4 regions of the Kluyvera sp. CHPC 1.2972 genome follow, and region 2 is predicted to be linked to each of the others. Evidence: predicted binding sites of a transcription regulator. Region 2 holds the regulator's gene; each other region holds the start of a gene.
What was found. Region 2 encodes Fur, which represses iron uptake genes when iron is present. Its sites were predicted from a motif close to ATAATAATGAGAACNACTATCAA; they were not measured.
Positions count from the first base shown of each region.

Region 1: sodA (superoxide dismutase [Mn]) is a predicted target of Fur. The motif match lies at 1,612-1,634, and genes of this name have one in related genera.
Region 3: V6944_RS00270 (TonB-dependent siderophore receptor) is a predicted target of Fur. The motif match lies at 1,099-1,121, and genes of this name have one in related genera.
Region 4: gpmA (2,3-diphosphoglycerate-dependent phosphoglycerate mutase) is a predicted target of Fur. The motif match lies at 1,090-1,112, and genes of this name have one in related genera.

Region 1 is NZ_JAPKIB010000013.1:52,617-55,739, reverse strand. It holds gene V6944_RS17885 (TRAP transporter small permease) at 1-392, opposite strand, end outside; gene V6944_RS17880 (TRAP transporter substrate-binding protein) at 409-1,389, opposite strand; gene sodA (superoxide dismutase [Mn]) at 1,708-2,328, shown strand; gene yiiM (6-hydroxyaminopurine reductase) at 2,335-3,069, shown strand; gene cpxA (envelope stress sensor histidine kinase CpxA) at 3,112-3,123, opposite strand, start outside.
Region 2 is NZ_JAPKIB010000007.1:178,607-181,729, reverse strand. It holds gene ybfE (LexA regulated protein) at 1-25, shown strand, start outside; gene fldA (flavodoxin FldA) at 176-706, shown strand; gene fur (ferric iron uptake transcriptional regulator) at 998-1,450, shown strand; gene chiQ (ChiQ/YbfN family lipoprotein) at 1,564-1,899, opposite strand; gene chiP (chitoporin ChiP) at 1,949-3,123, opposite strand, start outside.
Region 3 is NZ_JAPKIB010000001.1:51,134-54,256, reverse strand. It holds gene ycgR (flagellar brake protein YcgR) at 1-475, opposite strand, end outside; gene V6944_RS00275 (GlsB/YeaQ/YmgE family stress response membrane protein) at 746-1,000, shown strand; gene V6944_RS00270 (TonB-dependent siderophore receptor) at 1,151-3,123, shown strand, end outside.
Region 4 is NZ_JAPKIB010000016.1:90,959-94,081, reverse strand. It holds gene aroG (3-deoxy-7-phosphoheptulonate synthase AroG) at 1-165, shown strand, start outside; gene gpmA (2,3-diphosphoglycerate-dependent phosphoglycerate mutase) at 312-1,064, opposite strand; gene galM (galactose-1-epimerase) at 1,355-2,395, opposite strand; gene galK (galactokinase) at 2,389-3,123, opposite strand, start outside.

The DNA of each region.
Region 1 (3,123 bases), on a different contig from region 2:
TAGTAAACGTGACCCATTGGAATGCCCAGCGCGGGAGATATTTGCAGCATTGAAATTGCGGAGATTTTCAGACCGCCGATAATTAAAATCCACGTGGAGAAGGCCATAAAGGTCAGTTGCAGGATAATCATCCAGATAAGGCGCACTTTCTCAGAGACCTTATCGATCAAAATGGTCAGGCTGATATGTTGTTGCTTACCTGCAACATAGGCCATGCCTAGCATTGAGATCCAGACCAGGGAGAAGCGTAGCAGTTCTTCGGTAATGGTACTGGGCTGGCCGACGATATAACGGCTAATGACCTGCCAGCACGATACGGCAACCATCACCGCCAGAACCAGGCAGCAGAGGATTTCCAGTAGTCTATCTAGTCCTTTTCTGATTATTTCCATTTTAAATCCTTATTTATCAGTTCTTTGCGGCCTGAATTTTCTGATAGAGCGTATCCAGCTCTGGTCTGCTTCCCAGGTCGGCATAAATGGGTTGCACGGCCTGCTGGAAGGGTTTGATATCGATATCGAAAAATTCGACGTTAAAGTCCTTAACCGCCTGCTGTTTGGTTTTTTCGATTTCGGCATCCCACGCCGATTTTTCATATTCAATCGAGGCCAGAATTGCCTCGTTGACGATGCGTTGTTGTTCGGGAGACAGTTTTTCTAGCGTTAATGAGCTCATCAGCAGGATGTCAGGGATACGGGTGTGCATGTCGTAGGTGTAAAAGCGAGCCACCTCGCCATGGCGGGCGATAGTCAGTGCGAACTCGTTGTTTTCAGCGCCGTCCAGAATGCCTTGCTGTAGTGAGGTATAGACCTCCGCCTGACTCATGGCGATGGGGGAGGCTCCCAGCAGCTTAAGCGTGCGAATGGCTGTGTCGCTCTGCATCACGCGGATCTTTTTCCCTTTCAGATCGTTAATGCTGCGTACGGGCCCTTTGCTCATATAGAAGTTACGCGCGCCGGAGTCATACCAGCCAACGCCGACGAAGCCCTGAGCTTGAGTGGATTGATAAACCGGCATCATTACGTCGGGATTATCCATTACTTTGTAGTATTCATTACGATCGGCGAAGAGGTAGGGAAGAGAGAAAACTCCGTACATCGGGGAAAAACTTTCCATTAGGCCGGATGACACTTTGGTGATATCCACAACGCCAACCTGAGTCAGCTCGACCAGCTCGCGCTCGCCGCCCAACTGGCCATCTGGAAAGTACATCACTTTGATATCGCCTTGGGTCTTCTCTTCTATTTGGTTGCCCAGGAAGCGCAGCGCATCTTTCACCGGCTGGCTGTTTTCGGCATAGGCGAGACGCAGTACCGTCTCAGCATGCGAAAATGCAGGGAGCGAAAGGCAGCACAGCAGAAGTATTTTGACTGTCCGTAGTAATTTCATATAGCCCTCAACGTTTGATAGTTTCGAGGCGAAATTACGCGTTACGCCATGCAAAGACCTTGTGATTATTGCCAGCCTCTGGCGTCGGGTGGCAAAAAAAACGTATTTGTATATGGTTATGTCAAAGTGTGAAATTTTCGGAATTCATCAATACGACTAACGTAAAGCACGCATAATTTCAGGAACATAACAAAATGTTATAACCTTATAAAAACTACGGCATTGATAATCATTTTCAATATCATTTAATTAACTATAATGAACCAACTGATTACGCGGCGTTTACAGGTTTGCCGCCCGACAATAATGGAGATGATTATGAGCTATACCCTGCCATCACTGCCTTATGCGTACGATGCCCTGGAACCGCACTTCGACAAACAGACGATGGAAATCCATCACAGCAAACACCACCAGGCCTACGTCAACAACGCTAACGCAGCGCTGGAAAGCCTGCCGGAATTCGCTGCGCTGTCTGCTGAAGAGCTGATCGCGAAACTGGACCAACTGCCGGCTGACAAGAAAACCGTTCTGCGTAACAACGCGGGCGGCCACGCTAACCACAGCTTCTTCTGGAAAGGCCTGAAAAAAGGCACCACCCTGCAGGGTGACCTGAAAGCGGCTATCGAGCGTGATTTCGGTTCCGTTGATAACTTCAAAGCTGAATTTGAAAAAGCAGCAGCAACTCGCTTCGGCTCTGGCTGGGCGTGGCTGGTGCTGAAAGGCGACAAACTGGCTGTGGTTTCTACCGCAAACCAGGACTCCCCGCTGATGGGCGAAGCCGTTTCCGGCGCTTCCGGTTTCCCAATCGTGGGCCTGGACGTTTGGGAACACGCTTACTACCTGAAATTCCAGAACCGCCGCCCGGACTACATCAAAGAGTTCTGGAACGTGGTGAACTGGGACGAAGCAGCAGCGCGTTTCGCCGCTAAAAAATAATTTGCATTGCCGGTCTGTAGAAGCGAGTCTGATGACTCGCTTTTTTTGTATCCGCCTAAGGAGCAGCAGATGCATTTTCCGGTTGATGTGTTTATTGGCAAAATCCGCGACTATGACGGCAGCCGCCCGAGCGCCATCGCGAAGGTCCAGATGGATGGCGAACTGGAACTCACCGAGCTGGGACTGTTGGGTGATGAACAGGCTGAGAAAAAAATCCACGGCGGCCCCGACCGCGCGCTGTGTCAGTTTCCCCGTGAACATTACGTCGACCTGATTCGTGACTTCCCCGAGCAGGCCGCCCTGTTTTGCGCCCCGGCGTTTGGTGAAAACCTGTCGACGGAAGGTATGACCGAGCATAACGTTTTTATCGGTGATATTTACCGCTGGGGTGAGACGTTGATCCAGGTTACCCAGCCACGTTCTCCGTGCTTTAAGCTCAATTTCCACTTTGCTATCAGCGATATGGCATCGTTGATGCAAAACAGCGGCAAGGTCGGTTGGCTGTACCGGGTGATTGCGCCGGGTAAGGTCTCTACTGATGCTCCGCTGGAACTGGTATCGCGTCTGAGCGATGTTTCGGTGTATGACGCCGCCGCGATTGCCTGGCATATGCCGTTTGATGACGACCAGTATCACCGCCTGCTGAGCGCGGCGGGGCTGTCGGTGAGCTGGAGCAGAACCATGCAGAAGCGTCGCCTGAGCGGCAAGATTGAAGATAACAGCAGAAGATTGTGGGGCTAGACGATACAAAAAAATCGGCCTGCATAAGCAGGCCGATGGTTTTTAGGTTCGCTT
Region 2 (3,123 bases):
ACTGCACGGACAGGGGAAAGCCTGAAAAATCCCCCAAAATACACTTTCATGTAGCAGAGTGTGCAGTCCGGCACGATAGCGGTTTCCGCACGCCTCTCTGTTCTGCTATGATTGCCCTTATCTGTGGGCAATAAGCCATCACCATTTCATTAAGTTTCAAGAGGTTATTTTACTCATGGCAATCGTTGGCATCTTTTTCGGTAGCGATACCGGGAACACCGAAAATATCGCAAAAATGATTCAAAAACAGCTTGGTAAAGATGTCGCTGACGTTCACGACATTGCCAAGAGCAGCAAGGAAGATCTGGAAGCATTCGATATTCTGCTGCTGGGTATCCCAACCTGGTACTACGGCGAAGCGCAGTGCGACTGGGATGATTTCTTCCCGACGCTGGAAGAAGTGGATTTCAATGGTAAGCTGGTTGCGCTGTTTGGCTGCGGCGACCAGGAAGACTACGCGGAATATTTCTGTGATGCGCTGGGCACCATTCGCGACATCATTGAACCACGTGGCGCAGCTATCGTCGGCCACTGGCCGACCGCGGGCTATCATTTCGAAGCGTCTAAAGGTCTGGCGGATGACGACCACTTTGTAGGCCTGGCTATCGATGAAGACCGTCAGCCTGAGCTGACCGCTGAGCGCGTTGAAAAATGGGTTAAGCAGGTGGCTGAAGAGCTGCATCTGGAAGACATCAAAAACGCCTGATTATCCTGTGGCGCGATGATAAATCGCGCCGCATTAATAGGTAAAAGCAATTAAAATAATAGCTACAATTTTTTAACTTTTGAGCGCATACCTGTACAATATCTTCTGATTTAGCGCGGTCTCATCGCCAGTTTGTCGGTGAAGCCTCGTTTTTGAAAGCTTAGTTTACCCGGCTCTTGCTGTTTTCATTTCAATAGGGTCATTCTATAATGAGACGCATTAATTCGGGTGCATTCTCTGTGATACTTTCGCTGATGGAAGTTAATCGTTTAGCAACAGGACAGATTCCGCATGACTGACAATAACACCGCATTAAAGAAGGCTGGCCTGAAAGTCACACTTCCACGGTTAAAGATTCTGGAAGTCCTTCAGGAACCGGATAACCACCATGTCAGCGCGGAAGACTTATATAAACGCCTGATCGACATGGGTGAAGAGATTGGCCTGGCCACGGTCTACCGCGTACTGAACCAGTTTGATGACGCCGGTATCGTGACTCGTCACAATTTTGAAGGCGGTAAATCCGTTTTCGAACTGACCCAACAGCATCACCACGATCACCTGATTTGCCTCGACTGCGGCAAAGTGATCGAGTTCAGCGATGATTCCATTGAAGCTCGTCAGCGTGAAATCGCGTCGAAGCACGGTATCCGCTTAACAAACCACAGCCTTTATCTCTACGGTCACTGCGCTGAAGGCGACTGCCGTGAAGATGAACACGCCCACGAAGGCATCGAAAAGTAACCCGATACCATTCGTAAAAAGCCAGTTGCTCACGCACTGGCTTTTTTTATACCCCCGGTTCTTCAGGCGTAAAAAAACCGCTGCAAGCAGCGGTTATTGGTATCAACGTGAGCTTATTTCTGCGGCGCGTTGTTACTGCGAATTTCCTGCCAAATCTTATCGCAGTTTTTCGCTACGGCTTCGTCATTGCCCATCTTTCTGGCATTAATGCATTTCTGGTAGTCGATGACGCGAACGCTTTCCTGATTCGCGAACTGTTCGTGCGCTTTCTCTTGCTTCAGCACGTTCAGTACGCTTTGACAGGCCTGGATTTTATCCGGATTGCCTTCTGCGGTATTAATACAGGCGCTGTAGGCATCCTTCAGCTTGCTATCTTCCTTCGGTGCGGGTGATTGAGCGCAGGCGGTTAACCCGGCGGCCATCAGTGCAACAATAATCAGTTTTTTCATACGATGAGCCTCTTAGCAGCGGCAGAAGTTTCCCCCTGCCGCGTTAGCATCAGAAAATAGTGAACGGTGCGATAACCATGAATTTCACGTCACGCTCATCCTGGAAGATGTTGCCGTAACCGCCGCCCCAGCTTGGGATATCGGAGTGGTTGTCATACTGAGTGAAGTGCAGTTTGAACAGCGTGCCTTTTGCACGGCCATCCTGAACGGTGTATGCCACATCGAGGCTGTAGGCAGACTCTTTGATCTTGTTGTTCTTGTCGTAGTACGCATCCGGGTTCATCTGCCAGGTCGCTGGCTTAGCATCCCATGCGTAAACGTAAGAAGCACCCACCGCCCAACCCGGCAGATCCCAGTTCTTCAGGTCATACATGGTGCCGAAGAAGACCGCTTTTTCGCCGTTGGCGTTGAAGTCAGAGCGGTTATCCCACCAGATATCCAGACGACCGTTAGAGGATGCGTAGGTTGGCGTCATACGCTGCAGGAAGTAACCCTGCTGACCTTCTGCTTTAACCCAGGTCCCTTCCAGACGGAAGTCGAACACTTCTTGCAGTTTGTAGCCGAAGGTTAACGCCTGCAGCCACGCGGTGCCGTCATAGATATCGTTGACGCCGTGATCGCTCACCTTGTCACGCGTACCGTAGAACTGGTAGCTGGTGGTCAGCGGACCGCCAGGGATATCAAATTTGTAGCTACCTTTGGCGAAGTACTGATCGATATAGCCTTCTGCCTGACCAAATGCGGCTTCCAGCACCAGGTCATTTTTGAAATCGTATTTCGCACCGATGGAGTGCAGGTAATCGACTTTGGTCTTCTTATCGTTCTGATAGAAGTTGTCCATTTCAAGGTGCCATGGCGCCTTGTAGTTGTTCGTCCACATGTAGGAGAAGCTCAGCGCGCCAGCATCACCGTAGTCGAAGTTAGCACCGGCTTCAGCACCCTGATAGGTACCAGGCATGAAGCTCCAGTGTGGTGCCAGCAGCGTTTGGCCGGTTGGCTGGATGTAACCCGCACGAGCCCAGGCTGGCCCTAATTTAAATTTGGCTGCCGCTTTGTACAGGCTGATACCGCTCTTATCGCCGCTGTAATCTTCGCTGTAGCCTTTGTTCTTAGAGGACAACGCAATTTCGTTCGGGTGACCACTTTCGCTACTTTCAGCCATTTCAATCGCGGTGAACGCCGCAATATCAATACCGAACATGTCAGCGGCATAGCCAGACTGGA
Region 3 (3,123 bases), on a different contig from region 2:
GTGGTGCATCCAGCAGTGCGCCCATGCCGCCAAGCGACAGATCGAACAGACGAAAGCGCAGCGTGCTCTTATCCGGCAGCGTGGCTTTACCAAAATAGGGCGGATGCAGCGGCGCGGGAATACGGAAAAATTCGCGACGCTGAATAAACCAGACCGTCGGCGGGGTGGGCATCACGAACGCGGGCAGGCTTTGATAATCCTCCACCTGCATCTGCGGCACCGTAAACTCTATTTTTGCGCCGTTGGTTTCGGCAACCATGGTAATGTTTTTGGCCGAGCGGGCCGCGACGTTGTCCTCATCACGGCTACCGAAATCGATAACCAGACGCTGCTGGCTGACATCAAGAATACGACTAATAAACTGGTGGGACGACCAGCTAACGCGCAGCGCGGCGTTAGCCTGCTGAAGATCGCGCAGAACGCTTAACACGGCTAATGGGTTTTGCTTTAAAAACTGTGTGTTGTGCTCACTCACCTGGAATGGCTCCTGAATGGCAGAGGCTTTATGTTTTATCGGCTTACGAAAATATAACTTCAGCGCCCAAATGAAAAAAATTAACATCTTCGCAGCTTTTGGCTGCCCAAAGCACTTAAGACAGTGCTTACGTCAATATTCGTATTTATCCGTATAAAATATCATCGCCTTGCCAGGTTTTTTAAGAACAATTACCTATACTTGAAGTATTAGCGGCGCAGAATGTCGGCGCTTTTATGGCTGTTTAATGGAACTGAAGAGGTGGGAAAAATGGGTATTATTACCTGGATTATTTTTGGTCTGATTGCCGGTGTTATTGCCAAACTGATTATGCCGGGGCGTGATGGGGGCGGATTCATCCTCACCTGCATCCTGGGGATAGTCGGTGCGGTGGTGGGCGGCTGGTTAGCGACCACGTTTGGCCTCGGCGGCAGTGTCACCGGTTTTAACCTGCACAGCTTCCTGGTTGCCGTCGTCGGTGCCATCGTTGTGCTGGGGGTTTTCCGCCTGATTCGCCGCGAATAATCATGTCTCTCAACGGCCCCGCAAGGGGCCGTTCTTCGTTTTATCCCCCGCGTTGTCCCCCATTTCGTCGCTGTCTTCATTTTTATGTTGAACTACAAACACAAATGATAATAATTATCGTTCTTTGTTTGAATTGAGTTCGTCTATAAAATGAAAAGAACCGTTTTTCGTCGTTGTACGCTGTCAGGGATGATTGCCGTTGCCCTTTCCACATCAGCCTGGGCTGATAAAAATGAAACCACGATGGTCGTTACGGGCTCAGGCGAGAGTAGTGAACTCCCGGCCTGGACCAATAGCGCCACCAAATCTGCGGTGGCAGAGAGCAAAACGCCGCAGGTGATCAACACCATCAGCCAGCATGAAATCAGCGAGCGGCACGCGACGTCGGTTAACGAAATTCTGCGCTATGCACCGGGCGTATCGACGGAATCTCGCGGTAGCACCACCTACATGAGCGAATACAAAATTCGTGGTTTCACCGTGGATAACGAGTTCTATAATGGCCTGCAGCTGCCTTATAACGTCACCGGCAATACCAAAGCGCGCATCGACCCGCTGCTGGTTGAGAGCGTGGATATTCTCAAAGGGCCATCCTCCGTGCTGTATGGCAACGGCTCGCCGGGCGGGCTGGTCAATATTCAGGGCAAAAAGCCGCAGACCACGCCGCGCACCGAGGTCGGCTTTAATACTGGCACTCGTAATCTGAAAGAGGGGTATCTCGATTCTACCGGGCGTATTGCCGACAGCGACTGGAGCTATCGCCTGCTGGGGAAAGCGACGGAGGGCGACGATCAGCCGCACACCACCCGCACTGAGGATTATTTGGTCGCGCCGAGCGTCACCTGGCAGCCGAGCGATAAAACCCGGTTGACCATTGACGCGTTGGCGCAGAACACCCCAAGCCTGACGCCGTCTAACCCGCTGCCGCTCTCTTATCTGCGCTCAAGCTATGCCGGTAAGCGCGATTATGCGGGCGATAAATGGAGCGGATTTAAGCAACGGCAGTGGATGGTGGGCTACAGCTTTGAGCATGAGTTTGATAGCGGCTGGGGCATTGCGCAGAAGGCGCGCTACTTCGACATCGACAGCCACCAGAACAGCATCTACTCGACGGGGAATACGGGGAATCCCGTTTATGCGTTAAATCGTTTCGCCTACACCACGGATGAAGACCTCCATAGCTTCAATATCGATAACCAGGTCACGCGCACCTTCGCCTTTGGTGACTGGCAGCACCATCTGTTGGCCGGGTTTGACTACCAGAAGCTGAATTCGCACTACCACTATCGCTATGCGACCACGTCGCCGGATATTGATATGCGCAATCCGGATTTCGGCCAGGTCAATGAAGACGCGCTGGGGCTTTACACGGCACAGAAAAACCGTCTCTCCTACAACCAAAAAGGGTACTACCTTCAGGATCAGGTTGAGTTTGGCGGCCTGAACCTGCTCGCCAGCCTGCGCTATGACCAGTACCAGTCGGCCACCACCGATTACCTGAACGACGACCAGAAGACGTGGATTTCTCAGGATAGGGTCACCAAACGTCTGGGGGCGCTGTACGCCTTTGATAACGGTCTTTCGCCGTTCATCAGCTATTCAGAAGGGTTTAAGCCGGTATCACCGGCGCGTAACCTGACGGCCGATCAGGTGAAACCCACCACCAGTAAGCAGGTTGAGGGGGGCGTGAAGTATCTGCTGGCCGACTATGCCACCACCTTCACCGCCTCGGTGTTTAACATCAAGCAGAAAAACGTTCTGAGTCTGGATCCGAGCTGGAACTACCATCAGACCGGGGAGATTGAGTCGAAAGGGGCAGAGCTGTCGGCGGTTAGCCGACCAACCGATAACATCAACCTGATCGCCAACTACGCCTACACGCACGCCATTAACACCGAAGATGAAACCTATCAGGGTAAACGCCCAACGCAGGTACCGGAAAACGCCTTTAACCTGTGGGGCGATTACACCTTCGATCAGAGCGCGGTACGCGGGCTGACGATAGGGGCCGGGTTGCGCTACACCGGGCCGATGGAGATTGCACCGGATAACACCGCGGGCAAGCTGGGTGGCACCACGCAGTATGATATGTCGGTGTCTTACGATATGTCGGCGGTGGACAG
Region 4 (3,123 bases), on a different contig from region 2:
ATGGGCGTGATGATTGAAAGCCACCTGGTGGAAGGTAATCAGAACCCGGACAGCGGTGAACCGCTGGTGTATGGCAAGAGCATCACCGATGCCTGCATTAACTGGGAAGATACCGATACTGTCCTGCGTCAGTTAGCGAACGCGGTTAAGGCACGCCGCGGTTAATTTGTTCCCCGGGGTCGGTGCTGTGCACCTCGCCCGGGCTACTTTCTAAACGTAGCCCGGCCAAGCGAATCGCCGCCGGGAACACCGCAGAAATAAAAAAAGCGTGGAATATTCCACGCTTTTTTCTTTTTACCGTTCAGCGAAAATTATTTCGCTTTACCCTGGTTTGCTACGGCTGCCGCTTTCGCAGCGATTTCGTCAGCGTTACCCAGATAGTAATGTTTGATTGGCTTGAAGTTCTCGTCGAATTCATACACCAGCGGTACGCCAGTAGGGATGTTCAGTTCGAGGATTTCGTCTTCGCCCATGTTGTCCAGGTATTTCACCAGCGCACGCAGGGAGTTACCGTGAGCGGCGATGATCACGCGCTCACCGCTTTTCAGGCGTGGCAGAATGGTTTCATTCCAGTATGGAACAACGCGTTCGATGGTCAGCGCCAGGCTTTCGGTGGTTGGCAGCTCTTTATCGGTCAGCTTCGCGTAGCGCGGGTCGTGACCCGGGTAGCGCTCGTCATCTTTGGTCAGCTCTGGTGGGGTGACCGCGAAGCCGCGACGCCACTGTTTAACCTGCTCGTCACCGTATTTTTCAGCGGTTTCCGCTTTGTTCAGCCCCTGCAGCGCACCGTAGTGACGCTCGTTCAGCTTCCAGGATTTCTCAACCGGCAGCCAGGCCTGATCCAGTTCATCCAGCACGTTCCACAGAGTGTGGATGGCACGTTTCAGCACGGAGGTATAAGCAAAATCAAAGCTGAAGCCTTCAGCCTTCAGCAGTTTACCTGCCGCTTTTGCTTCGCTAACGCCTTTCTCAGACAGATCAACGTCGTACCAACCGGTGAAGCGGTTTTCGTTGTTCCACTGACTTTCACCGTGACGAACCAGTACCAGCTTAGTTACAGCCATACTCTCACTCCTCAAGCTTTATTGAATGATAACAATTCTCATTATATTGCCGCGATAGGCTCGACGGCAACGCTTATGCATAACCATAGCGAAAATAGTGTCCCAGTGTAAGGTGCATGTGAACCAGGCGTTATGATTTTGTCTTTGCATGGCGTAATTTTCAGCGATATGCCTAAAACTTCGACGAGACAGAGAAGAGGAAGGGAGTCGCCCGGCCGAGCGGAGCGAGGCCGGGGAACCCCCGGAGTCGGTGCTATCGCACCTCGTCCGGGCTACGGTAAGCCACGTGATTATAATGCGGTAAACTGATATTCCGTCAGGCTGACGTACTCTTCGCCTGGGCGCAGCATGCAGTCCGGCTGCGGCCACTCCGGATGGTTCGGACTATCCGGCAGGAACTCGCTTTCCAGCGCCAGGCCTTGCCAGGCGGCGTAAGGCTGCGGGCTGCGGGACAGCGTGCCGTCCAGGTAATTACCGGAGTAGAACTGAATGGCCGGTGCGGAGGTATAGACCGTCATTTGCAGTTTTTCATCCTGGGACCAGACATAGCCTACTGGCTGAGTCGCATCGCCTTTTGCCTGAAGCAGGAAAGCGTGGTCGTAGCCTTTCACTTTCTTCTGGTCATCGTCGCTCAGAAAATCCTGCGCCACGGTTTTTGGCTCACGGAAATCGAAGCTGGTGTTCGCAACGTCTTTCAGCCCATCGCGCGGGATCCCACTCTCATCAACCGGCAGATAAGCATCTGCCAGCAGTTGAAGTTTGTGGTTGCGCACATCGGTCTGAGCGCCATCGAGGTTGAAATAGACGTGGTTCGTCAGGTTCACCGGACAGGTTTTATCGACAGTTGCGCGATACTCAATGGAGATGCGGTTATCTTCGGTCAGGCGATAGATAGCCGTCGCCTGAAGTTCGCCTGGATAGCCCTGGTCGCCATCAGGCGAGGTAAGGGTGAAAACGGCCTCCGTTGGGTTCTGCGAGGCAATCGCCCAGCGGCGTTTGTCGAAGCCTTCAGGCCCGCCGTGCAGTTGGTTTTTGCCCTGGCTTGGCGCGAGTTCAACCGTCTGCCCATCGAGCAGATAGCGGCTGTTGGCGATGCGGTTGGCGTAACGGCCAATCGATGCGCCGAGGAACGCCGCCTGCTCGGTGTACTGTTCCGGCGACGCGCAGCCCAGCAGCGCTTCACGTACGCTGCCGTCTTTCATTGGGATGCGCGCAGATAGCAGCGTTGCACCCCAGTCCATTAACGTCACCACCACGCCATTGGCGTTGCGTAACGTAATCAGTCGATACGGCTGGCCATCTGCCGCCAGCGCTGGCGTTTCTCTTAGCACTGTCCTGCTCCTTGTGACGGTTTGCAGACGTAGAACGTCTCTTTAATGCCCGTTTTGGCTTCGTACTGTTCGGCCACGGCCTGTTTCACCGCAGGCACCAGCGTTTCTGGGATCAGCGCGACGATGCAGCCGCCGAAGCCGCCGCCGGTCATGCGCACGCCGCCCTGGTCACCGATGGTCGCTTTCACGATATCGACCAGCGTATCAATTTGCGGCACGGTGATTTCGAAATCGTCGCGCATGGAGGCGTGGGATTCCGCCATCAGCTGGCCCATGCGCAGCAGATCGCCTTTTTCCAGTGCCGCCGCTGCTTCAACGGTGCGGGCGTTCTCGGTCAGTACGTGACGTACGCGCTTCGCGACAATCGGGTCCAGTTCATGAGCGACGGCGTTGAATTCATTAATGGTCACATCACGCAGCGCCGGGCGCTGGAAGAAGCGCGCACCGGTTTCACACTGCTCGCGGCGGGTGTTGTACTCGCTGCCGACCAGAGTACGTTTAAAGTTGCTGTTGATGATTACCACCGCAACGCCTTCCGGCATGGAGACGGCTTTGGTGCCAAGCGAACGGCAGTCGATCAGCAGCGCATGGTCTTTCTTGCCGAGCGCGGAGATCAGCTGATCCATAATGCCGCAGTTACAGCCGACAAACTGGTTTTCCGCTTCCTGACCGTTCAGCGCAATTTGCGCGCCGTCCAGCGGCAGATGATACAGCTGCTGGAAGACGGT